One region of the Mycobacterium sp. WMMD1722 genome, then DNA from elsewhere that is predicted to be linked to it. Evidence: riboswitches for the same ligand, from Rfam matches in the RefSeq annotation. Region 1 holds a riboswitch; each other region holds the start of a gene.
What was found. A riboswitch is a leader RNA that binds a small molecule or an ion and turns the genes downstream of it on or off. The one in region 1 is predicted to bind thiamine pyrophosphate.
Positions count from the first base shown of each region.

Region 2: it holds a riboswitch for thiamine pyrophosphate, as region 1 does, so the genes downstream of both, thiC (phosphomethylpyrimidine synthase ThiC) here and ACN27E_RS06560 (ECF transporter S component) in region 1, are expected to answer to the same signal.
Region 3: it holds a riboswitch for thiamine pyrophosphate, as region 1 does, so the genes downstream of both, thiO (glycine oxidase ThiO) here and ACN27E_RS06560 (ECF transporter S component) in region 1, are expected to answer to the same signal.

Region 1 covers NZ_CP186056.1:1,412,110-1,419,621, forward strand. Annotated here, with positions in the region: gene pgl (6-phosphogluconolactonase) at 1-706, shown strand, start outside; gene ACN27E_RS06540 (HNH endonuclease signature motif containing protein) at 746-2,161, shown strand; gene ACN27E_RS06545 (ATPase) at 2,185-2,556, shown strand; gene ACN27E_RS06550 (helix-turn-helix domain-containing protein) at 2,667-3,611, shown strand; gene ACN27E_RS06555 (GMC family oxidoreductase) at 3,619-5,184, opposite strand; TPP riboswitch at 5,347-5,458, shown strand; gene ACN27E_RS06560 (ECF transporter S component) at 5,447-6,073, shown strand; gene ACN27E_RS06565 (ABC transporter ATP-binding protein) at 6,070-7,512, shown strand, end outside.
Region 2 covers NZ_CP186056.1:3,049,337-3,056,848, reverse strand. Annotated here, with positions in the region: gene ACN27E_RS14715 (septum formation family protein) at 1-401, opposite strand, end outside; gene ACN27E_RS14710 (alpha/beta family hydrolase) at 444-1,070, opposite strand; gene thiD (bifunctional hydroxymethylpyrimidine kinase/phosphomethylpyrimidine kinase) at 1,067-1,906, opposite strand; gene thiC (phosphomethylpyrimidine synthase ThiC) at 1,903-3,528, opposite strand; TPP riboswitch at 3,519-3,628, opposite strand; gene ACN27E_RS14695 (MFS transporter) at 3,784-5,535, shown strand; gene ACN27E_RS14690 (lysophospholipid acyltransferase family protein) at 5,600-6,535, shown strand; gene ACN27E_RS14685 (exodeoxyribonuclease III) at 6,518-7,336, opposite strand; gene ACN27E_RS14680 (N-acetylglutamate synthase, CG3035 family) at 7,339-7,512, opposite strand, start outside.
Region 3 covers NZ_CP186056.1:3,068,106-3,075,617, reverse strand. Annotated here, with positions in the region: gene ACN27E_RS14805 (serine/threonine-protein kinase PknG) at 1-1,847, opposite strand, end outside; gene ACN27E_RS14800 (glutamate ABC transporter substrate-binding protein) at 1,847-2,806, opposite strand; gene glnX (protein kinase G-activating protein GlnX) at 2,806-4,125, opposite strand; gene ACN27E_RS14790 (NUDIX hydrolase) at 4,258-4,770, shown strand; gene thiE (thiamine phosphate synthase) at 4,733-5,416, opposite strand; TPP riboswitch at 5,441-5,555, shown strand; gene thiO (glycine oxidase ThiO) at 5,546-6,556, shown strand; gene thiS (sulfur carrier protein ThiS) at 6,567-6,764, shown strand; gene ACN27E_RS14770 (thiazole synthase) at 6,757-7,512, shown strand, end outside; gene ACN27E_RS14765 (SGNH/GDSL hydrolase family protein) at 7,512-7,512, shown strand, end outside.

The DNA of each region.
Region 1 (7,512 bases):
TAGCGATGCCCTGGTCAGCGCGGTCGGCGACCGGTTGGCCGACGAGATCACCGCGGCCCTGGACCAGCGCGGCCGCGCGGACATCGTGCTGACCGGTGGCGGTACCGGGATCAAGGTGTTGGCCCGACTGGCCGAACACCGCGACCGGATCGACTGGTCGAAGGTGCACCTGTACTTCGGCGACGAGCGCTTCGTGCCGGCCGACGACGACGAACGCAACGACAAACAGGCCCGTGCGGCGTTGTTGGATCCGGTCGGGGTACCGGCCGCCAACGTGCACGCGATGGCGGCGACCGACGGCGCCTTCGGCGACGATCTGGACGCCGCCGCCGAGGACTACGCCGAGGAGCTGGCCAAGCTCGGCAAGGGTGAGCTCACGCCGGCATTCGATGTCCATCTGCTCGGCATGGGGCCGGAGGGACACGTCAATTCGCTGTTCCCCCACACCGCCGCCGTGCGCGAGACCAGTCGCTCGGTGGTGGGCGTCACCGACTCCCCCAAGCCACCACCCAAGCGCATCACTTTGACGCTGCCCGCGGTCACGCGTTCGCGCGAGGTCTGGCTGATCGTTTCCGGCGAGGGCAAGGCCGAGGCCGTGGCCGCCGCCGTCGGTGGTGCCGATGCCGACGACTGGCCCGCCGCGGGAGCGGTCGGCCGCGAGGCGACGGTGTGGTGGCTCGACGAGGGTGCCGCAGCCAAGCTCTGATCGCCCATCGTGTCGGTGGGCCATGGCAGAATCGAACGCATGTTCGAGCCCGTGTTCTTCGTCGCGGAAGACACCACCGCCTCGCGCTCTGCGCTGGCTGCGGTGTCGGCGGCGAGCCGCGCCGAGAACCGGGCGGCCGCGGCGAGGCTCGTGGCGATCGGCGAACTATGGGCCATCCGGCTTGCCGAGTGCGGCGAACGTGCCGATTGGGTCGTCGACGCCGAAGCGGCGGTGACGGCGGAGATCGCCGCCGAATTGCGGATCAGCCAGGGCTTGGCCGGTAGCGCATTGCGGTACGCCCGGTCGATGAGCCGGATTCCCCGGGTCGCCGAGGTCTTCATCGCCGGGGACGTGGATGTGAACCTGTTCAAGACGATCGTCTACCGCACCGACCTGATCACCGACGCCGATGTGCTGGCCGCCGTGGACGGCGAACTGGCGGTGACGCTGCCGGCCTGGCCGTCGATGACGCGGTCACGTCTGGCACAACGCATCGACACGATCGTCCGGCGCCATGATCGCGACGCCGTCCGCCGGTCGCGCAAGGACTCTCTCGCGCAGCGCGAGGTGTGGATCGCCGACCGGTTCGACGGGCTATCCGAGATCAGCGCCACGGTGCTCACTCCGCACGCACACGCGTTCGGCCGGAAACTCGCGGCCCTGGCCGCCACGGTGTGCCCGCAGGATCCGCGCAGCTGCGAGGAGCGGCGGGCCGATGCGATCGACGTCCTCACCGCGGGCGGTGACCGCATCGCGTGCCGGTGCGGTCTCGCCGAATGCACCGCTGCGACGAAACCGGCAGCGGGTTCGGTCGTGATCCACATCGTCACCGACGGCGCCGACGGCGCGGAACTCGGCGGCGACGGTCTGCTCCCGCCCGAGGTGATCGCCGAACTGGTCAGGACCGCGAACATCCGGCCCGTCGCGCCGATGGACGCCGACGCCGAGCCCCGCTACCGACCGTCGCGGGCACTGGCCGACTACGTGCGCTGCCGCGATATGACCTGCCGCTTCCCCGGCTGCGATCAGCCGGCCACGCAGTCCGACATCGACCACACCCTGCCGTACGGCGAGGGCGGGCTCACGCATGCGTCGAATCTGAAATGTCTGTGCCGCCTGCATCATCTCTTGAAGACGTTCTGGGGCTGGCAGGACCGTCAGTTGGCCGACGGCACCGTGATCTGGCAGTCGCCGACCGGCCAGGTATATGTCACCACCCCGGGTTCGGCGCTGCTGTTTCCTGCGCTGTGCCGGCCCGTCGCACCGATCGTCGGCAGCGCCGCCACCCCACGGGGCGGGGACCGTACGTGGCGGATGCCGACGCGGCGACGCACCCGTGCGCAGGACCGCGCGGCACGAGTCCTCGCCGAGCGCCGACATAATCACAGCCAAGAGCACAGCCGACGCCGGGTCAGGGCCCAGCCCGACCACGGGGGCGATCCCCCACCTTTCTGAGCCGCGCCGGTCATACTGACCCGGTGGCAGACAAAGGGGGCAGACCTGTCCGCACGGGTCCGGAGCGCATCAGGAAGCTTGCGCAGGCGGCGCTGAACGCCGACGTCACCGTCGAGCAGGTGGACACCATCCTCGACGGGCTCAGTGAGACGCTCGACGACCTCAACAACTCGACGCGCAACCTCGACCACACCCTCGAGCGCTTCAACGCCACCATCAACCAGATCGATGCGCTCGCGCCGCGTCTCATCGCCGTGGTCGACCGCATGGAGGGCATCGTGTCGCGCGTCGAACGTCTCGTCGGCATGGGTGAGGCAGTCCTCGGACCGCTGGCCGCGACAGAGAATGCGCTCCGCGGCGGAGTCAACGCGATGCGCCGCACGATCGGCCTCTAACCCGACCATCCGCTGGATCGCCTGAGATCCCGGCGCGACGTCATCCCCTGATCGCACAGTTCGCTCCCAGCCTGCGTGCAGCGAACGCACGTAGCGTTCGAGTTGGGCGGATGCAGGGTGCCGAGGAGGACGGTGTGGCCGAGTCGAGGCTCAAGCGGCCGGCATGGGACGAGATCCTGCATCGCCGCTTCCGCGGCCTGCGCAGCCACGCGATCGGGAGATCATGCGCCACCGGAGTTCTGGAGCAGACCCGGCTCGGATCCGTAGACGTGTTCTTCTTGACCGGCAGCGCGCAGCGCGTCACCAGCACTGCGGGTGACGTGCGCGCGCTGCCGTCCGGGGTCGTCAAGGTGACCATGATGACGCACGGCGAAGGTCGGTTCAGTCAGGCCGGACGGCATCTCGTCGTGGAGCCGGACCAGTTCGCCGTCTATGACGCGTCGCGTCCCTATCAGCTGACGCTGCCGTCCGCCCAGTGGCGCTGCGTCGTTCTGACCCTTCCGCGCGCTGCCCTCGCGCTGCCCGGTGGACGCCTGGCACATGCGTCGCAGCAGGTGCACGACACCGATGGAGTCGGTCGTGCGTTGCGCGCCGTCCTCGGCGAGGTGGCCGGTGTGGTCGACACGTCACCGAGTGCGGCGCATCGGCTGGGTCTGGCGCTGGCGGCGCTGCTGTCCGCCACCCTGGCCGACGCCGGCGAATCCCCTTGCCGCGTCACGGAACTTGTGCAGCGCGCCGAGGTGCTGGACTCGATCCGGGAACGGTTGTCCGATCCCGCGCTGTCGACCAGCACACTGGCGCGCGCACATCACGTGTCGACGCGCACCCTTCAGCGGTTGTTCGAGACGGAGCCGCACGGCGTGGCGGGGACGATTCGGGACCTCCGCCTCGAAGCCATCCGCCGCGATCTGATCGATCCCGAGCTCGTCGGACAGTCGATCTCAGCGGTCGCCGCGAAATGGTGCGTGACAGATGCGTCCTGGCTGTCGAAGACCTTCCGCCTGCGGTACGGGATGGCGCCATCTCGGTACCGCCAGGTGGCGGTACCGAGATGAGTTCCGCTCAGGCGTGCTGCGTCCGGATCAGGTCGGCCGCCTTCTCCCCGATCATTACCGTCGTCGCGCCGGGGTTCACCGAGACGATCTTCGGCATGATCGACGCATCCGCCACGCGCAGACCGGTCACGCCGCGGACCAGCAGGTCGACGTCGACGACCGCCTCCACTCCGGTGCCCATCGCGCAGGTACCCACCGGGTGGTAGTACGTCCCGGTGGCCTGGGCGAGATAGCTGCGCAGGGCGTTTTCGCTCGTGACATCTGTTCCGGGCAGGACTTCGCGAGCCCGCCACGGGGCGAACGGCTCGCTCGCCGCGATCTGGCGAGCTACGTCGACGCCGTGCAACATCCGCCGCACATCCGACTCTTCGCCCAGATAGTTCGGATCGATCAGCGGCGGCGTGTCCGGATGCGCATCCACGATCCGGATCGATCCCCGGGAGTCGGGCACCGTGCAGACGCCGAACGTGTATCCGTTGTCCGGGGCGGCCAGGTGCGGCGGATGGAAGGGGATGTGGATGAACACGATCTGCATATCCGGCCCGTCGAGCGAGTCGTCACTGCGCCACAGCAGGGATGTCTCACCGTGATTGTTGCGGCCGGCGGGAATCGGCTGCGTCGCCTCGTAGACGACGCCGCACAACGGGTGATCGTGGAGATTGCGCCCCACCCCGGGCGAATCGAGAATCACCGGGACACCGGCGGCCGCCAGGTCGGCCGCCGGCCCGATCCCGGACAGCAGGAGCAGCCGCGGTGAGTCCACCGCGCCCGCGCTGAGGACCACTTCCAGCGCAGCATATGCCGTGCGCACGCGATCGCCGCAGCGGTAGGCGACGCCCACACAGCGGGTGCCGTCGAAGATCAGCCGATGCGCATGTGAATCGGTGGACACCACGAGGTTGGGCCTGTGCCGCACCGGATGCAGATACGCCGCGGCGGTGCTCTGACGCAATCCGCCGGTGATGGTCAGATCGTGCCAGCCCGCACCTTCTGCACAGCGTCCGTTGAAGTCCGCGGTGAGGGAATGGCCCGTTGCCGCGGCACCCTCAAGGAACACAGCCGACAACGGATTGGCGTTCTCGGCCCGCGCGGGCGCGGGAGCCAGCGGACCGTCGGTGCCGCGATACGCGGCGTCTGCGCCGGTGACCGCCTCCATGCGCCGGAAGTAGGGCAGCACGGAGGCGTAATCCCAGCCGACGCATCCGAACTTCGCCCAACCGTCGAAGTCGGCGGGAGTGCCGCGCAGGAAGATCATCGCGTTGATGCTGCTGCTGCCACCGAGCGTGCGCCCGCGGGGCCAACGGTGGGGCCGGCCCGCCGTCCCGGGCTGGGCCACCGTCTCGTAGGCATGGTCGACCTCGGTGCCCCACAACGCCGGCCAGGCGGTTGGCGCCGCGATCTCCGATCTGGTGTCCGCGGGGCCGGACTCGAGCAGCAGTACCCGCACCGCCGGATCCTCGGACAATCGGGCGGCCAGGACGCAACCCGCGGACCCCGCCCCGATCACGACGACGTCGTAGTGCTCGCGATCGATCCGCGATCGATCGTGGTCCAGGTGGTCGGAAGTGGGCATGGTTTCCTCCGTGTGCGTGGCATGAATCGGGTTGTCCAGAATCGGTTTTCGACCTCTGGATTCACGATTGCGCGCACGGGGCGCCGCGGCTTGCCCCTGCGCGCCGACGTGTTGTCGCACCGCGCCTTGGCCGACCGTGACGACGTGCACTAGCTTGAGGGACTAGAACCACGCGGGAGCGCACACCGAGTGCGCTGAGAGGACGGCTGACCGGCCGTCGACCGTACGAACCTGACCGGGTAATGCCGGCGTAGGGAGACGAATGTCCATGGAATCCCGTTCGGCCGTCGGCACGGCGGCGCCCCGGCGCTGGCGCGTCATCGACATCGTCGTGGCCAGCGTGCTCGCGGTGGCCTCCGGGCTGGTCTTCGTGCTGTGGAACATCGCGTCCAACCCGCTCGGCGCACCGCTGGCCGCGGCCGTGCCGGGCCTGCAGGCGCTCCTGGGCGGGGGTTGGCTGTTCGCCGGCGTGCTGGTCGGCCTGGTGATCCGCAAACCGGGCGCCGCCCTCTACGGTGAGCTCGTCGCCGCCACCGTCTCCGCCCTGGTCGGTAACCAGTGGGGTCTGTTGACCCTGGAATCCGGGCTGGTCCAGGGCCTGGCCGCCGAACTGGTCTTCGCGCTGTTCCTGTACCGCCGGTTCACCCTGCCGGTGGCGGTACTCGCCGGCGGCACCGCGGGGGTGGCGATGGCGGTCAACGACCTGATCCTCTGGTATCCGGGGTCGGGCACTCCGTTCGCCCTGGCCTACACCGTCGCCGGAGTGCTCTCCGGAATGGTCGTCGCGGGAGCGTTGTCCTGGTTCGTCGTCAAGGCCCTGGCCGGCACCGGGGCGCTGTCGCGTTTCGAGTCGGGCCGGATGGGGCAACGCCGCGACGCCGCGAGATGACCACACCGGTGCCGAGCGGCGGGGCCGCCGTCACCGCCCGCGGGTGGGGCTGGCGCCACGCCGGCCGGACGCGGTGGGCGGTGCGCGACCTCGACCTGACCGTGCAGCCCGGGGAACGGGTGCTGCTGCTCGGACCCAGCGGATCGGGCAAGTCGACGGTGCTGCAGGGGGTCGCCGGGCTGCTCGGAGGCAGCGAGGACGGGGACCAGGCGGGCCTGCTCACCGTCGACGGGCGACCGCCCCAGGAGCAGCGCTCCCGGATCGGGATGGTGCTGCAGAACCCCGACGCGCAGGTCATCCTGTCCCGCGTCGGTGACGACGTCGCATTCGGTATGGAGAACCACCGGGTCCCGCGCGAGCAGATCTGGCCGCGGGCCCGCCGCGCGCTGAACGCCGTCGGCCTGGACCTGCCCTTGACCCACGACACCGCGCAGCTGTCCGGTGGCCAGCAGCAGCGGCTTGCGCTGGCCGGTGTGCTGGCGATGAATCCCGGGCTGATCCTCCTCGACGAACCGACCGCGAACCTCGATCCCGCCGGGGTCGTCGAAGTGCGGGATGCGGTGGCCGCCGCCGCCGAGGCGACCGGTTCGACGCTGATCGTCGTCGAGCACCGGACCGCGGTCTGGCTGCCGGTCGTCGACCGGGTCATCGTGTGGGGCGCCGACGGGCACGTCGTGGCCGACGGCCCGGCCGAAGCGACGATCGCGGCGCAGCGCGACCGCCTCACCGCGGCGGGTGTCTGGGTGCCCGGCGAGCTGCCGCCGGCGCTGCGCCGGCACCGCCGCCCGCCCGGCGAATCGCTGCTCATCGCCGCCGATCTGGCCCTGGGCCATCGCTCGGGGCCGTGTCTGGACGCCGGCATGGACCTGGAGCTGCGCGCCGCCACCGCCACCGCCGTCACCGGGCCCAACGGCGCGGGTAAGACCACCCTCGCGCTCACCCTGGGCGGGCTGCTGCCTCCACGCGGCGGCCGGTTCACCGCCGCGGCGTCGTTCGCCCACTCGACGCGCCGGCTGGAACCGGTCCGGTGGCGCTCGCGTGAACTGCTGACCCGGATCGGCAGCGTCTTCCAGAATCCGGAGCACCAGTTCCTCACCGCCACGGTGTACGACGAGCTGGCGCTGGGCCCGCGCGCCCTCGGCCACGACCGCGCCGCCGTCGCGGCGACCGTGGACACGCTGCTGGAACGCCTCGGGCTGAGCCAACTCGCCGAGATGAACCCGTACACGCTGTCCGGCGGCGAGAAGCGCCGTTTGTCGGTCGCGACCGTGCTGGCCACCCAGCCCGCGGTGATCGTCCTCGACGAGCCGACCTTCGGTCAGGACCGCACCACATGGGCGCAGCTGGCGACGCTGCTCGCCGAGCTGACCGACGGGGGTGCGGCGGTGGTGGCGGTGACCCACGATCTCGACTTCGTCGCGGTGCTGGCCGACCGGCGC
Region 2 (7,512 bases), 1.6 Mb from region 1:
AACACCTCGCCGGCGTGGGTCTCGGCGCAATCGACGGTCTTCACCGTCAGTACCCGGGCGCTGTCGGGGATCTCGGCCAGGCAGTCGCCCACCCCGACATCGGTGGCGGTCTTGGTGCCGCTGCCCACCACGACGAACACGATGACGACCACGGCCGCGATGGCCAGGATCAGCAGCGCGGCGACGATGCCGAGGATCAGCCAGAGCCGGTTCTTCTTCGGCGGCTGCATCGGCGGTGGGCCCGCGTACGGCTGGGGCGGCGGCGGTGGATAGTGCGGCTGCTGACCGTAGTTCGGCGGCTGCCCGTATTGCCCGTATTGGCCGTAGGGGGGTTGCTGGTGTGGGGGTTGCCCGTACGGCGGCTGGCCGGGAGGCGGTGGCGGGGCCGGGGGCGTCGTCATGCCAGAACGATAGCCGCTGGTGATCTTGGCGACGCCGGCCCGTCAGCGCAGCAGGCGCAGCGCGGCGTCGACGGCCAGCGCCGGAACGTCCATCGTGCGGGAGGCCAGGTCGTGGCGGGCTCCGGGGACGTCGACGACGGTGGTCGGTGCGGCGATGAGGGCGGCGGCCGCCGATATTTCGTCGATACCGCCGAACGGGTCGGAGCTGCCGTGGGTGAACACCGTCGGGACCGCGATGCGCGGCAGATGCTCGGTGCGCAGCCGGTCCGGCTTGCCCGGCGGGTGCAGCGGGTAGGAGAACAGCGTCAGGACATCGACACCGACAGCGTCTTCGGCCACGGCCATGGAGGTCATCCGGCCGCCGTAGGAATGCCCGCCGGCGATCACCGGCCCGCCGGTCAGGGCGCGCGCCACCGCCACCGCCTCGGCCACGCCGGCCCGGTCGGCGACCGCGGAGCCCGACGGCGGCCCCTTGGGTCGGCGCCGCCGGTAGGGCAGGTTGTAACGGACCGCCAGCCACCCGCGCCGGGCCCACTCGTCGCAGAGCCGTTCCAGCAGCGGCGCCTCGCGGCTGCCGCCGGCCCCATGGGTCAGCGCCACCGTGCCGGTCGGGACACCGTCGGGGTGGTGGGCCACCCCGGCGATCTCCGGTATCTCGGTGCGGGTCACGGATGGCCGAGGCGCCACAGCACCGACACCGGGCCGTGCCCGTCGCCCAGCGGGTAGGCCCAGCGCAGGCTCTCGGTCACCCACGTCTTGCCGAATGCCACCGCGTCGGGCACCGAGAACCCGTGCCCGAGCGCGCAGGCGGCTGCCGCGCCGAGCGTGTCGCCGGCGCCGTGATCGTGCGGGGTGTCCACCCGGGGCGCAACGAACTCGTGGAAATTCTCCCCGTCGTACAGCAGGTCGGGACTCTGCGCCGACGACCGGAGGTGCCCGCCTTTGACCAGCGCCCACTGCGGACCCAGCGCGTGTAGCGCCTTGGCCGCGTCGCGCTGGGTGCGCTCGTCGACCACGTCGATGCCGACGAGCAGCCGGACCTCGTCGAGATTCGGCGTCACCAGGGTGGCCAGGGGGAAGAGTTCGTTGCGCAGGGTGTCCAGGGCGCTGGGGTGCAGCAGCGGGTCACCGTGCATCGAGGCGCACACCGGGTCCACCACCAGGGGAGTGGTGCCGGCCTGGCCCAGGTCGCGCCAGGTGCCCGCGATGGTGTCGATGATCGCCGAGGACGCCAGCATGCCGGTCTTGGCCGCCTGCACCCCGATGTCGGTCACCACGGCGTCGATCTGGCCGGCGATGACGTCGAGCGGGATCTCGTGGAAATCCCGCACGCCCAAGGAGTTCTGCACGGTCACCGCGGTGACGGTGACGGCGCTGTGCACCCCGAGCAGGGCGAAGGTGCGCATATCGGCCTGGATGCCGGCACCCCCGCCGGAATCCGATCCGGCGATGGTCATCACCCGCACGGGAGTCTGGCCGGGCGGGCTGAGCGGCAGGAAGTTCACGAGTCCAAGGGTAGATACACGCGGTTGCCGCGTTCGGCGAACTCCCGGGACTTGTCCGCCATACCCTTCTCGATCTCGTCGCCGTAGGCCGCCCGGATGTCGGCGGTGATCCGCATCGAGCAGAATTTCGGCCCGCACATCGAGCAGAAGTGCGCGGTTTTCGCCGGTTCGGCGGGCAGCGTCTCATCGTGGAACGCCCGCGCGGTATCCGGGTCGAGCGACAGCGCGAACTGGTCGTGCCAGCGGAACTCGAAGCGCGCCTTCGACAGTGCGTCGTCACGCTGCTGGGCGAGGGGGTGCCCCTTGGCCAGATCCGCGGCGTGCGCGGCGATCCGGTAGGCGATCACGCCGTCCTTGACGTCCTGGCGGTCGGGCAGACCGAGGTGTTCCTTGGGGGTCACGTAGCACAGCATGGCCGTGCCGGCCTGCGCGATGATCGCCGCGCCGATCGCCGAGGTGATGTGGTCATAGGCCGGTGCGATGTCGGTGGTCAGCGGGCCGAGGGTGTAGAACGGCGCCTCCTGGCACACCTCCTCCTCGAGACGCACGTTTTCCACGATCTTGTGCATCGGCACATGCCCGGGGCCTTCGATCATCACCTGCACGCCATGGGCTTTCGCGACCGCGGTCAGCTCGCCCAACGTGCGCAGCTCGGCGAACTGCGCCTCGTCGTTGGCGTCGGCGATCGAACCCGGCCGCAGGCCGTCGCCGAGGGAGAACGTGACGTCGTAGCGGGCCAGGATCTCGCAGAGGTCGGCGAAGTGCTCGTAGAGGAAGGATTCCCGGTGCCGGGCCAGCATCCAGGCAGCCATGATCGAGCCGCCGCGGCTGACGATGCCGGTGATCCGGCGCGCGGTCATCGGGATGTAGCGCAGCAGCACCCCGGCGTGCACGGTCATGTAGTCCACGCCCTGTTCACACTGCTCGATCACGGTGTCGCGGTAGACCTCCCAGCTCAGCCGGGTCGGCTCGCCGTTGACCTTCTCGAGCGCCTGATAGATCGGGACGGTGCCGACCGGTACCGGTGAATTGCGCAGCAGCCACTCCCGGGTGAGGTGGATGTCGCGACCGGTGGACAGATCCATGATGGTGTCGGCGCCCCAGCGGGTCGCCCACACCATCTTGTCGACCTCCTCGGCGATCGACGAGCGCACCGCCGAATTGCCGATGTTCGCATTGACTTTCACGCCGAACGCCTTGCCGATGATCATCGGTTCGCTTTCGGGATGATGGTGGTTGGCCGGGATGACCGCGCGACCGCGGGCCACCTCGTCGCGCACCAGTTCGGCCGGCACCCCTTCGCGTGCGGCGATGAACGACATCTCGGCGGTGATCTCGCCGGCGCGGGCCCGCTGCGACTGGGTGCCCCGGTCTGCGACGATGCCGGGGCGTGCCGGCAGGCCGGCCCGCAGGTCGATCACCGCGGCGTCGTCGGTGTACGGCCCGGAGGTGTCGTACAGGTCGAGGTGCTCACCGTTGGTCAGGTGCACCCGGCGGAACGGCACGCGCATGCCGTCGACGTCGCGGTAGACCTTGGTGCTCCCGGTGATGGGGCCGGTGGTGACGGTGGCCGGCGCCTGGTCGCCCGAGGCGGACGCGGACAACGACAGAACTTCACTCATGAATGTCTCCCTACGCCGGCATTACCCGGTCAGGTTCGTACGGTCGACAGCCCCAGCTGTCCTCTCAGCGCGCTCGGTGCGCGCTCCCGCGTGATGGGTGCTGGTGTCCCAGCGGTGACCAACGTAGCGCAGCCGGCCGGCGGGAGCGAGGGGAAACCGCGACGAGTTTGGCCGCAATGTTTTATATAGCTAATATATGTGTATTACCGCTTGCGCAGTGTTGCGCCCACTTGCTCCGACACGAAGAGAACGCTGATGACGACTGAACTCGATTCGACCGCGGCACCGGTGGTGGCCGACGCCAAGACCGCGGTGACGGAGACGTCGCGCCGCCGCATCCAGATGGACCACGACCACCCCTTCTACAAGTGGATCGTCCTGTCCAACACCACCTTGGGCACCCTGCTGGCCACCATCAACGCCTCGATCGTGCTGATCTCGCTGCCGGCGATCTTCCGCGGCATCGGGCTCAACCCGCTGGCCCCGGGCAACGTCAGCTATCTGCTCTGGATGCTGATGGGCTACCTCGTCGTGACCGCGGTCCTGGTGGTACCCGTCGGACGCCTCGGCGACATGTTCGGCCGGGTGCGCATCTACAACGCGGGCTTCGTCGTGTTCACCGTCGCCGCGATCGCGCTGTCCTTCGACCCGTTCCACCTCGGTGGCGGCGCGGTGTGGCTGATCGCCTGGCGGGTCCTGCAGGGCGTCGGCGGGGCAATGCTGATGGCCTCGTCCTCGGCGATCCTGACCGACGCGTTCCCCGCCAACCAGCGCGGTATGGCGCTGGGGGTGAACATGGTGGCCGCCGTCACCGGGTCCTTCCTGGGCCTGCTCATCGGCGGCTTCCTGTCCGAGTGGAACTGGAAGGCGATCTTCTGGGTCGGTGTGCCGATCGGCATCCTGGGCACCATCTGGAGCTATCGCTCGCTGCGCGAACTCGGGGTGCGCACCCCGGGCCGTATCGACTGGGCGGGCACGCTGACCTTCGGCGTCGGGCTGACCGTGTTGCTCATCGGCATCACCTACGGCATCCAGCCCTACGGTGACTCCACCACCGGCTGGACCAATCCGATGGTGCTCGGCGCCATTGGCTTCGGCGTGGCGCTGCTGGTCGCGTTCTGCGTCATCGAATTGCGGGTCACCGCACCGATGGTCAACATCCGGCTGTTCCGCTCGGCGTCGTTCGGCATGGGTAACCTCGCCGGGTTGATGTCCTCGGTCGGCCGGGGTGGCCTGCAGTTCATGCTCATCATCTGGCTGCAGGGCATCTGGCTGCCGTTGCACGGGTTCAGCTTCGAGTCCACCCCGCTGTGGGCCGGCATCTACATGCTGCCGATGACGGCCGGCTTCCTGGTCGCCGGTCCGCTCGCCGGTTCGCTGTCCGACCGGTTCGGCGCGCGCCCGTTCACGGTGGGCGGCATGCTGCTGATGGCGGTGACGTTCGTGGCGCTGGTGATGATCCCGGTCAACTTCGACTACTGGCTGTTCGCGCTGCTGGTCTTCCTCAACGGACTCGGCGGCGGCATCTTCACCGCCCCCAACACCGCGGCGATCATGTCGAGCGTGCCCGCCGCCGAACGCGGCGCCGCCTCGGGTGTGCGGGCCACGTTCTTCAACGCCGGCTCTTCGCTGTCGATCGGCATCTTCTTCTCGCTGATGATCGTCGGGTTGGCGCATTCGCTGCCCGCGACGTTGAGCAGCGGACTGCAGGCCCAGGGCGTGTCGTCGTCGGTGGCCGCCGACGTCGCGGGCCTGCCGCCGGTCGGCAGCCTGTTCGCGGCGTTCCTCGGCTACAACCCGATCGCCGAGCTGCTCGAGCCCTACCACGCACTTGCGCAGCCGGGGGTCAACGCCGACGTGCTGACCGGTAAGACGTTCTTCCCCGATCTGATCACCGGCCCGTTCCACTCCGGTCTGATGGTGGTGTTCATCGCCGCGGCGGTGATGATGCTGATCGGGGCGGCCGCCTCGCTGTTCAACCCGGGCCGGTACGCCGAGTCGCGCTGACCCACAGCGACCTCTCAGCGACCGCGGGTGTGACCGCGCCCACATCGGGGGTATCCGCCCGCGCATGCCGACTGCAGATTCCCGTCCCGCCGCCGTCCGCCGCCAAGCGCAGCGCCACGCCGAACAGTCGCGCGAAAAGATGGCCGAGCGGCGGTCCGAGGCCGACGGCGGGATCGCCGGCTGGCTCAATGAGCGGGCCGGACGGTGGGATTTGTCCGGTCAGGACGAGGCGACGATGCAACGCCAGAAGTACCTGTGGAACTTCCTGGTGGACCACTGGTTCCGGATGGAGTTCGACGGCTGGGAGAACCTGCCCGAGGCTCCGGTGCTGCTGGTCGGCATCCACTCCGGGGCGCCGTTCGTCTGGGATGCCTGGACCGTCGGCGTGCAGTGGTGGCGCCGCTTCGGTCAGGACCGGCCCCTGCACGGAACCGCACACGACGCGCTGATGGCCATCCCGCTGATCGGCAGGTACTTCCGCGCGATGGGGGTGCTGCCCGCCGCACCGGACTCCATGGCCACGGCGCTGGCGGAAGGTCGCGATGTCGCGGTCTGGCCGGGCGGCGAGGTCGACTCGCTACGGCCGTGGGCGGAGCGCGACCGGGCCGATCTCGCCGGCCGGGCCGGCTTCGTGCGGATGGCCATCAAGGCCGGCGTGCCGATCGTGCCGATCGCGACGGTCGGCGGTGCGGACGCGATGCCGGTGCTGATCCGCGGTGACGGGCTGGCACGCACGCTGCGCCTGGACAAGATGTTGCGGCTCAAGGTGTTTCCGCTCGCGGTGTCGTTGCCGTGGGGGGTCGCGCCGGCGGCGCTGCCGCAGTTGCCGCTGCCGGCCAAGATCCGAACCCGGCTGATGCCCGCGGTCGAACTCGATCACGATCCGGCTCGCGCCGACGACGAGGACTATGTCGAGCAGAAGTACCGGGAGGTGCAGGACAGCATCCAGCGGGGCATGGATGCGCTGGCGCGCAAGCGGGCGCTACCCCTGTTCGGGTGACCCGTCCAGGTCGACCAGCACCGGCGCGTGGTCGCTGGCACCCTTGCCCTTGCGCTCCTCGCGGACGATCTCGGCGTGGGTGACCCGGTCGGCGAAAGCCGGTGAGCCCAGGATGAAGTCGATCCGCATACCGCGGCGCTTCTGGAACGCCAGCCGGGTGTAATCCCAGTAGGTGTACACCCCCGGACCGGGGGTGAACGGTCGCACCACGTCGGCGTAACCGGCGTCGACGATCGCGGCGAAGGCGTCGCGCTCGGCCGGGGTGACGTGCGTGCTGCCCTCGTACGCCTCGACGCTCCACACGTCGTCGTCGGTGGGGGCGATGTTCCAGTCTCCGACCATCGCGATCGGCGACGCGGGGTGCTCGGCCAGCCAGTCCTGGGCCGTGTCATGCAGGGCGGCAAGCCATTTGAGCTTGTAAGCGTAGTGATCGGAACCGACGGAGCGGCCGTTGGGGACGTAGAGGCTCCACACCCGCACCCCACCGCAGGTGGCGCCGAGCGCGCGGGCCTCGGCGGCGGCCTCGACGGTGGAGTCGGACGTCCACGTAGGCTGCCCCTCGAAACCGACCTGGACGTCCGCGATCCCGATCCGCGACGCGATCGCCACACCGTTCCACTGGTTGAATCCGACGTGCACCACCTCGTAGCCGATCGCCTCGAACGGCATGGTGGGGAACTGCTCGGCCGAGCATTTGGTCTCCTGCATCGCCAGCACGTCGACGTCGTCGCGCTGCAGCCAGTCGGTGACCCGGTCCACCCGGGCGCGAATCGAGTTGACGTTCCAGGTGGCCAGCCGCATCGCTACAGCCTACGAGCGTCGACGTAGCGTTCCCGATGCTGTGCGGAGAACCCCATCTGTTCGTAGAGGGCGATGGCGCCGGTGTTGTCGGCGAGCACCTGCACATAGGCCCGGGTGGCGCCGCGACCGGCGGCCCAGGTCAGCAGCGCTGCGCACAGGCGCCGGGCGTGCCCACT
Region 3 (7,512 bases), 1.7 Mb from region 1:
ACCGATTGAGCGCGCGCCATGCCGAAGGCCGCCGAGATCACACCGCGGTCGGTGCCCCACACCGTGTGGTAGAAATTGCGCTCCGCGCTGGGTGCGGCGTCCCATCCCGCCAACTCCGCGGTCGCGGCCAGCGCCAGCTTCGGCGCGAGCTCGCCGGGCACGGTGTCGAGCACCTCGGTGAAGTGTTTGGTCGCCGCCTCCAACTCGCCGGACAGCAGTTCCGAGACCGCGCGGAACCACACCAACCGCCAACGCCAACCCACCCGCGCGGCCAGATCGTCGAGCTTCTTCGTCGCCTTCGCCACGTCACCCAGATCGAGGAGCGCACGGGTCTCCATCAGCGGCAGCTCGACCGATTCGGACAGGTCGATGCCTTCGGAGTCCAGCGATCCGTGCCGGGCCGCCCGCAGCGAATCCAGGGTCTGGACCGGCTCGCTGAGCACTGTCGCCGACAGGACGGTGGCGCCGACGTCGGCCGGGTCGAGCAGCGGCACCGGCAGCGCCTTGACGATCTCCTGGGCGGTCAGCTTCTCGGAGTGCACCTGACCGTCGACGTAGACGTCGGTGTGGGCCACCAGCAGGTCGACGCCGAACGTCGAACGCGACGGTGAGAACACCGTCGACAGACCCGGCCGGGGTACCCCGGTGTCCTTGGCGACCACCTCGCGCAGCACGCCGAGCAGCTGCGAGGACATCTCCTCTGAACTGCCGAAACGGCGCCGCGGATCCGGATCGGTCGCCCGGCGCAGCAGCCGCGCGAACGAGTCGTACTGGGTGAGCACCGGATCGCCTTCAGGTAGCCCGTCGACGTAACGGCCCTTGCGCGTGCGCAATTCGAGTGTCAACGCGGCCAGCGTCCGGCCCACGGTGTAGATGTCGCTCTGCACCGTCGGACCCGTCCGCACGATCTCGGGTGCCTGATAACCCGGCGTGCCGTACAGATAGCCGAACGAGTTGATCGTCGACACCGCCCCCAGGTCGATCAGCTTGACCTGGTCCTCGGTCAGCATGATGTTCTCGGGTTTGAGGTCGTTGTACGTCAGACCGATCGAGTGCAGATAACCCAGCGCCGGCAGGATCTCCAGCATGTAGCCGATGGCCTGGGCGACCGGAAGCCGGTGTCCCTTGGCCTGTTTGAGTGACGCACCGCCGACGTACTCCATGACGATGTACCCGACGGGATTGCCGTGCTTGTCCTCGTGCTCGACGAAGTTGTAGATCTTGACGATGCCGGGGTGGGTGACCTCGGCCAGGAACTGGCGCTCAGCCATCGCGATCGCCTGCGCCTCGGCGTCGCCCGAATGCACCAGACCCTTGAGCACCACCGGCCGTTCGTTGACATTGTGGTCGAACGCCAGGTACACCCAGCCCAGCCCGCCGTGGGCGATGCACCCCTTGATCTCGTACTGGTCGGCGACCATATCGCCGGGATTGAGTTGCGGCAGGAAGGAATACGGGCTGCCGCAGTGCGGGCACCAGCCCTCCGACAGCGCTTCGCCGTCCGAGGAGGACCGTCCCACCGGGCGTCCGCAGTTCCAGCAGAAGCGCTTCGCCTCGGCGACCACCGGATTGGTCATCAGCGCTTCGAGCGGATCCTTGGCCGGCACCCGCGGGATCTCGACCAGTCCGCCACCGAGTCGGCGCACCGGCGAGAGGGTGCGCACGATGGTCGTCGCGTGATCCTGGGGTTCGGTGTCCCCGGTGTGGAAGCCGATGCTGTCCGAATCGTCGAAGTTCGGGCGGTACACCGCTTGGGTGGCCATCGGCCGCATCGTCGACATCGAATCCAGCTCGAGGTCGTCGAGGCTCGCGGGCTGGGTGCCCGGTTCCTCCTCGGTGTCAGACATCAGTCCACGTACCTCGCCACGGGTGGCGACGGCGCCGGACCCAGGACCGTCAGCCACTTGCGGTACAGCGCGTACCAGGTGCCGTCGCGGCGGATGCGCGCCAGGGTGCCGTTGACGAAGCGGACCAGGCCGGTGTTCTCCAGGTTGACGCCGATGCCGTAGGGCTCCTCGTTGAGGCTCGGTCCGACGATGTGCAGATAGGGATCCTGGGACACCAGCCCGGCCAGGATCGCGTCGTCCGTGCTGACGGCGTCGACCTGCCGCTGCTGCAGCGCCACCAGACAGTCGGCCCATGTCACCGTCGCCACGATGATCGGTGACGGACTGATCTGCTGGATGCGCCGCAGCGACGTGGTGCCCTTGACGACGCACACCCGCTTGCCCGACAGGTCGGCGGCCCGCGTGATCGCCGAATCGCGCGGGGCCAGGATGCGCTGGTTGGCGGTGAGGTACACGGTGGAGAAGGCGACCTGCTTCTTGCGCTCACAGGTGATGGTCATGGTCTTGACGACGACGTCGACCTGATTGTTGCGCAGCGCGGCGATCCGGTCGGCCGACGACAAGATGCGGTACTCGACCTGCGCCGGGCTGCCGAAGATGTCGCGGGCGATCTCCCCGGCGATATCGACGTCGAAACCGGTGATGTCCCCGGTGATCGGATCCCGGAACGAGAACAGATTGCTGCCGATGTCGAGGCCGACGATGAGCCGGCCGCGGTTGCGGATGTTGGCGACGGCCTCATCGGCCTCGTCCTGGGTGGGGAACGGACGGAGGCTGGCGGTGCGGTTGCAGTCGTTGTTGGCGGGCATCGGCACCCGAACCGGCTCCGGCGGCAGCTCCTGCATACCCGCCGGGCTCGGCGGTGCCAGCGTCACACCGGGTGCGGCATCGGTCGATCCGGCCTGCGCGCAGCCGGCCAGCAGCGTCGCTGCGGCGAGGAGAGCAACGAGGCGCTTCATCACCGGTACTCACTCAATCGTGGCCACAACCCGAGCGCCACCGCGATCGCCGCGATCACACTGAGCACCGCCGCACCCGCCGTCGCACCTGAGAGCACCCGCCGGGCATTGAGGATGTCGCTGCGCAGTTGGGTACGACTCTGCTCGATGCCTTTGTTCAGTGCCTCGTTGAGCTCGTCGAACGCCGGCGTCGAATCGTCCTCCCCGGTTCCGAGCGCCACCTGGGTGGCGGCCTGGTAGTTACCGACCGCGATGTAGGCGTTGATGCGGTCGTCGGCGGCCCGCCACCGGGTCAACAGCTTCTCCGCCGCGAGCAGGTCGGTCTTGTCGATCGCGTTGTCCCGTTCGAGGTAGTCCGACAGCTGCGACTGCATCACGTCGATGCGCTGATAGTAGGACTGCTTGCGCACATCCTCGTCACCGCGGCGGATCAGCGCCAAGGTCTCGTCCGCCCGGGCCTGCTGGGCGGTGATGGCCAGCGTGGTGATCGTCTTGAGTGACTCCGCGCCGGCGCCCTTGGCGCTGCGGCTGTCGGCGGTCGAGATGGTCAGTGCGGTGCCGACCCAGAGCACCATGATCAGCACCGCGAGCCCGCCCGCGACGAACCCGGCGTTCACCCGACGCCGGGTGCGCCGCGCCAGCCAGCGGTTGGCGAACAGCCCGAACAGCAGGGTGGCGAGCACCACCAGGATCACCGGGGCCGGGATCCGCGTCGAGGCGGTCGTCTCCTCGTCCACCCGCGCCGAGGTCTGCTCGTACAGCCGCTGGGCGTCCGGCAGGATCTTCGCCTGCATCAGCGACGAGGCCTCCGAGAGATACGACGAACCCACCGGGTTACCCGACCGGTTGTTGGTGCGCGCCGTCTCGACCAGCCCGGTGTAGACCGCGAGCTCGGCGTTGATCCGGCCGAGCAGCTGCACCAGGTCCTCGTCGGTCAGACCACTCGAGGCCCGGGTCAGGGCCACCGCGGCATCGGTGATCGCCTGCTCGTAGCGTTGCCGGACGTCGCGCGGTTCGGTGCCGGCGATGAAGGCGGTGGCCGCCGCCGCATCGGCCACCGAGAGCCGTGTGTAGAGCTGCCCGGCCGCGAACGACAGCGGTTCGGTGTGGTCGAGCACCGTGGTCAGCGCCTGCTGACGATCGTCGATCGTGGTCGAGGTGGCCAGGGCGCTGGCGATCGCCAACGCCGAGAGCACCAAGCCGATGGTCAGGATCCGGCCCGGGGTGGTCCAGAGAAACCACCAGCGAGGATGCGCCGGCGTGGTCGGGGACCGGGACGCCAGCGGCTCGGTTGACGGGTGCGCCAACTCCACAGTCACCTGTGTGCGGTCCTCATCTATTCGGCAACTTTCCGACCCGTCCAACGTATCTGAGAATCCTAAGAGTTACCGGTACGCCGCGCGCCGAATCGGGACAGAGCCGTCGGAGGGATCGCCGCATATCCTGTATTCGTGCGTGGGGACGGTGACGGCTGGGTGTTCTCCGAAAGTGGCGGACGGTTCTGGGGGCGTCATGGAGCGGCCGGACTGCTGCTGCGGGCGCCCCGGCCGGACGGATCGGCGGCAGTTCTGCTGCAACACCGGGCCCCGTGGAGTCACCAGGGCGGAACGTGGGGGCTGCCGGGCGGTGCTCGCGACAGCCACGAGACGCCCGAACAGGCCGCGGTCCGGGAGGCGCACGAGGAAGCCGGACTGCCCGCCGAGCGACTCACCGTGCGCACCACCGTGGTGACCGCCGAATTCAGCGGCTGGACCTATACGACCGTGATCGCCGATGCCGCCGAGCAGCTCGACACCGTGCCGAACCGGGAGAGCGCCGAACTGCGCTGGGTGGGGGAGGACGAGGTCGACTCGCTACCGCTGCACCCGGGGTTCGCCGCCAGCTGGCAGCGGTTGCGCAGCGTCACCGCGTCCATTCCGCTGCTGGTCAACGGTCGGCGGTCAGAGCGGTCCGAAGGCGCCTAGCGGCCGCAGCCGGGTCGTCGGCGGCGGTGATGGCCCGGACCACCACGATGCGCCGAGCGCCGGCGGCCAGCACCTCGGGCAGCCGCTCCTCGTCGATCCCGCCGATCGCGAACCATGGCTTGTCGGTCTGCAGTGCCGCCGCCGCGCGGACCAGATCCAGCCCCGGTGACCGCCGGCCCGGTTTGGTGGGCGTCGGCCAGCACGGGCCGACGCAGAAATAGTCGACGTCCTCGGTGACGGCGGCAATGGCCTGGTCGAGGTCGTGGGTGGACCGTCCGATCAGCGGCCGCTCGCCGATGATGCCGCGGGCCACCTCGAGCGGCAGATCGTCCTGGCCCAGATGCAGGACGTCGGCGTTCCCGGCCAGCGCGATGTCGGCGCGGTCGTTGACCGCCAGCAGCGCCCCGTGCCGGTGCGCGGCATCGGCCAGGATCTCCAGCGCAGCGAGTTCCGCGCGTGCTTCCAGCGGTCCGAACCGCTGCTCGCCGGCCGACCCCTTGTCCCGCAGCTGGATCACGTCGACCCCGCCGGCCAGGGCGGCGTCGGCGAAATCCGCGAGGTCGCCGCGGTCGCGACGGGCGTCGGTGCACAGATACAGCCGGGCGTCGGTGAGCGCTGGCGCGGGGCGTCGGTCGGCTTCGTGCACATCCGAACGCTAGCGACTACCGTGGGTCGCCGACACGGGAGTCCCGGGGACGCGGGACTGAGAGTGGGCCAGACAGCCGGCCCTGACCGTCAAACCTGATCCGGGTCATGCCGGCGAAGGGAGGTGTTTGTGGAGCGGACCCTGGCCGTCGTCGGCGGCGGTGTGATCGGGCTGGCCGTCGCCCGCCGCGCCGCCCAGGACGGATGGTCGGTGCGGGTGCACCGCGGCCACGACCGAGGCGCCTCCTGGGTGGCCGGCGGAATGCTCGCCCCGCACAGCGAAGCCTGGCCCGGTGAGGAGGCTCTCCTGCGCCTCGGCCTCGACTCGCTGCGGCTGTGGCACACCGGCTTCCTCGACGGCCTCCCGCCCGAGGTCGTGACCGCACGCGAATCCCTGGTGGTGGCGGTGGACCGCGCCGACGCCGCGGATCTGCGCACGGTCGGGCAATGGCTGGGCGCGCAGGGCCACCCCGTCACACTGACCTCGGCGGCACGCGAGATCGAACCGCTGCTTGCGCAGGGCATCCGGCACGGCTTCGTCGCCGACACCGAACTGGCCGTCGACAACCGCGCCCTCGTCGACGCATTGGCCGCGCAGTGCGAGCGGCTGGGCGTGCGGTGGGCGCCCGCGGTAACCGATCTGTCCGCGGTCGACGACGTCGACGTGCGGGTGATCGCCAACGGGGTCGACGCCCCGGCGCTGTGGCCAGGGCTGCCCATTCGGCCGGTCAAGGGCGAAGTGCTGCGGCTGCGGTGGCGGCGCGGGTGTATGCCGGTACCGCGCCGGGTGATTCGCGCGCGGGTGCACGGCAGACAGGTGTATCTGGTCCCGCGCCGCGACGGTGTGGTGATCGGTGCGACACAGTACGAGCACGGCCGCGACACCGCGCCGGCCGTCAGCGGGGTGCGTGACCTGCTCGACGACGCCTGCACGGTGATGCCGGCGCTGAGCGAGTACGAGTTCGCCGAATGCGCCGCCGGGCTACGGCCGATGACACCGGACGGACTGCCGCTGGTCCATCGGCTCGACGACCGTACGGTGCTGGCCGCCGGACACGGCCGCAACGGATTCCTGCTGGCGCCCTGGACCGCCCAGCGGGTGGCCGCGGACCTGGCCGAGACGGTGGGAGTCACGACATGAGGGGTGTCCGATGAACGTCACGGTGAACGACGAACACGTGGAGATCGACGACGCGACGACGGTCGCCGAGCTGGTGGCGCGAATGGGATTCCCGGACCGGGGTATCGCCGTGGCCGTGGACTGGTCGGTGCTGCCGCGGGCCCAATGGGCCACGCCGCTGCGCGACGGCGCGCGCGTCGAGGTCGTGACGGCGGTGCAGGGTGGCTGATTCCACCTTGACCATCGCCGGCCGGGACTTCGGATCCCGGCTGATCTGCGGCACCGGCGGCGCGGCGAACCTCGCCGTCCTGGAAGCCGCGCTGGTCGCGTCGGGCACCGAGTTGACCACCGTCGCGGTGCGCCGGGTCGACGCCGAGGGCGGTACCGGTGTGCTCGACCTGCTCGACCGGCTCGGCATCATGGCGCTGCCCAATACGGCCGGGTGCCGGGGGGCGGCCGAGGCGGTGCTCACCGCGCAGCTGGCCCGCGAGGCGCTGGGTACCGACTGGGTGAAGTTGGAGGTGATCGCCGACGAACGCACCCTGCTCCCCGACGCCGTCGAGCTGGTGCGCGCGGCAGAGCAACTGGTGGACGACGGTTTCGTGGTGTTGCCGTACACCAACGACGATCCGGTGCTGGCGCGCCGGCTCGAGGACATCGGCTGCGCGGCGGTGATGCCGCTGGGTTCGCCGATCGGCACCGGGCTGGGCATCGCCAACCCGCATCACATCGAGATGATCGTCGAGGCGTCCGGGGTGCCCGTCATCCTCGACGCCGGGATCGGAACGGCCAGCGATGCAGCGCTGGCCATGGAGCTCGGATGTGACGCGGTGTTGCTGGCCAGCGCCGTCACCCGGGCCGCCGACCCGCCGGCGATGGCCGCGGCGATGGCCGCCGCGGTCACGGCGGGGCATCTGGCCCGGCACGCCGGACGGATTCCCAAGCGCTACTGGGCCCAGGCGTCGAGTCCGGCGCTG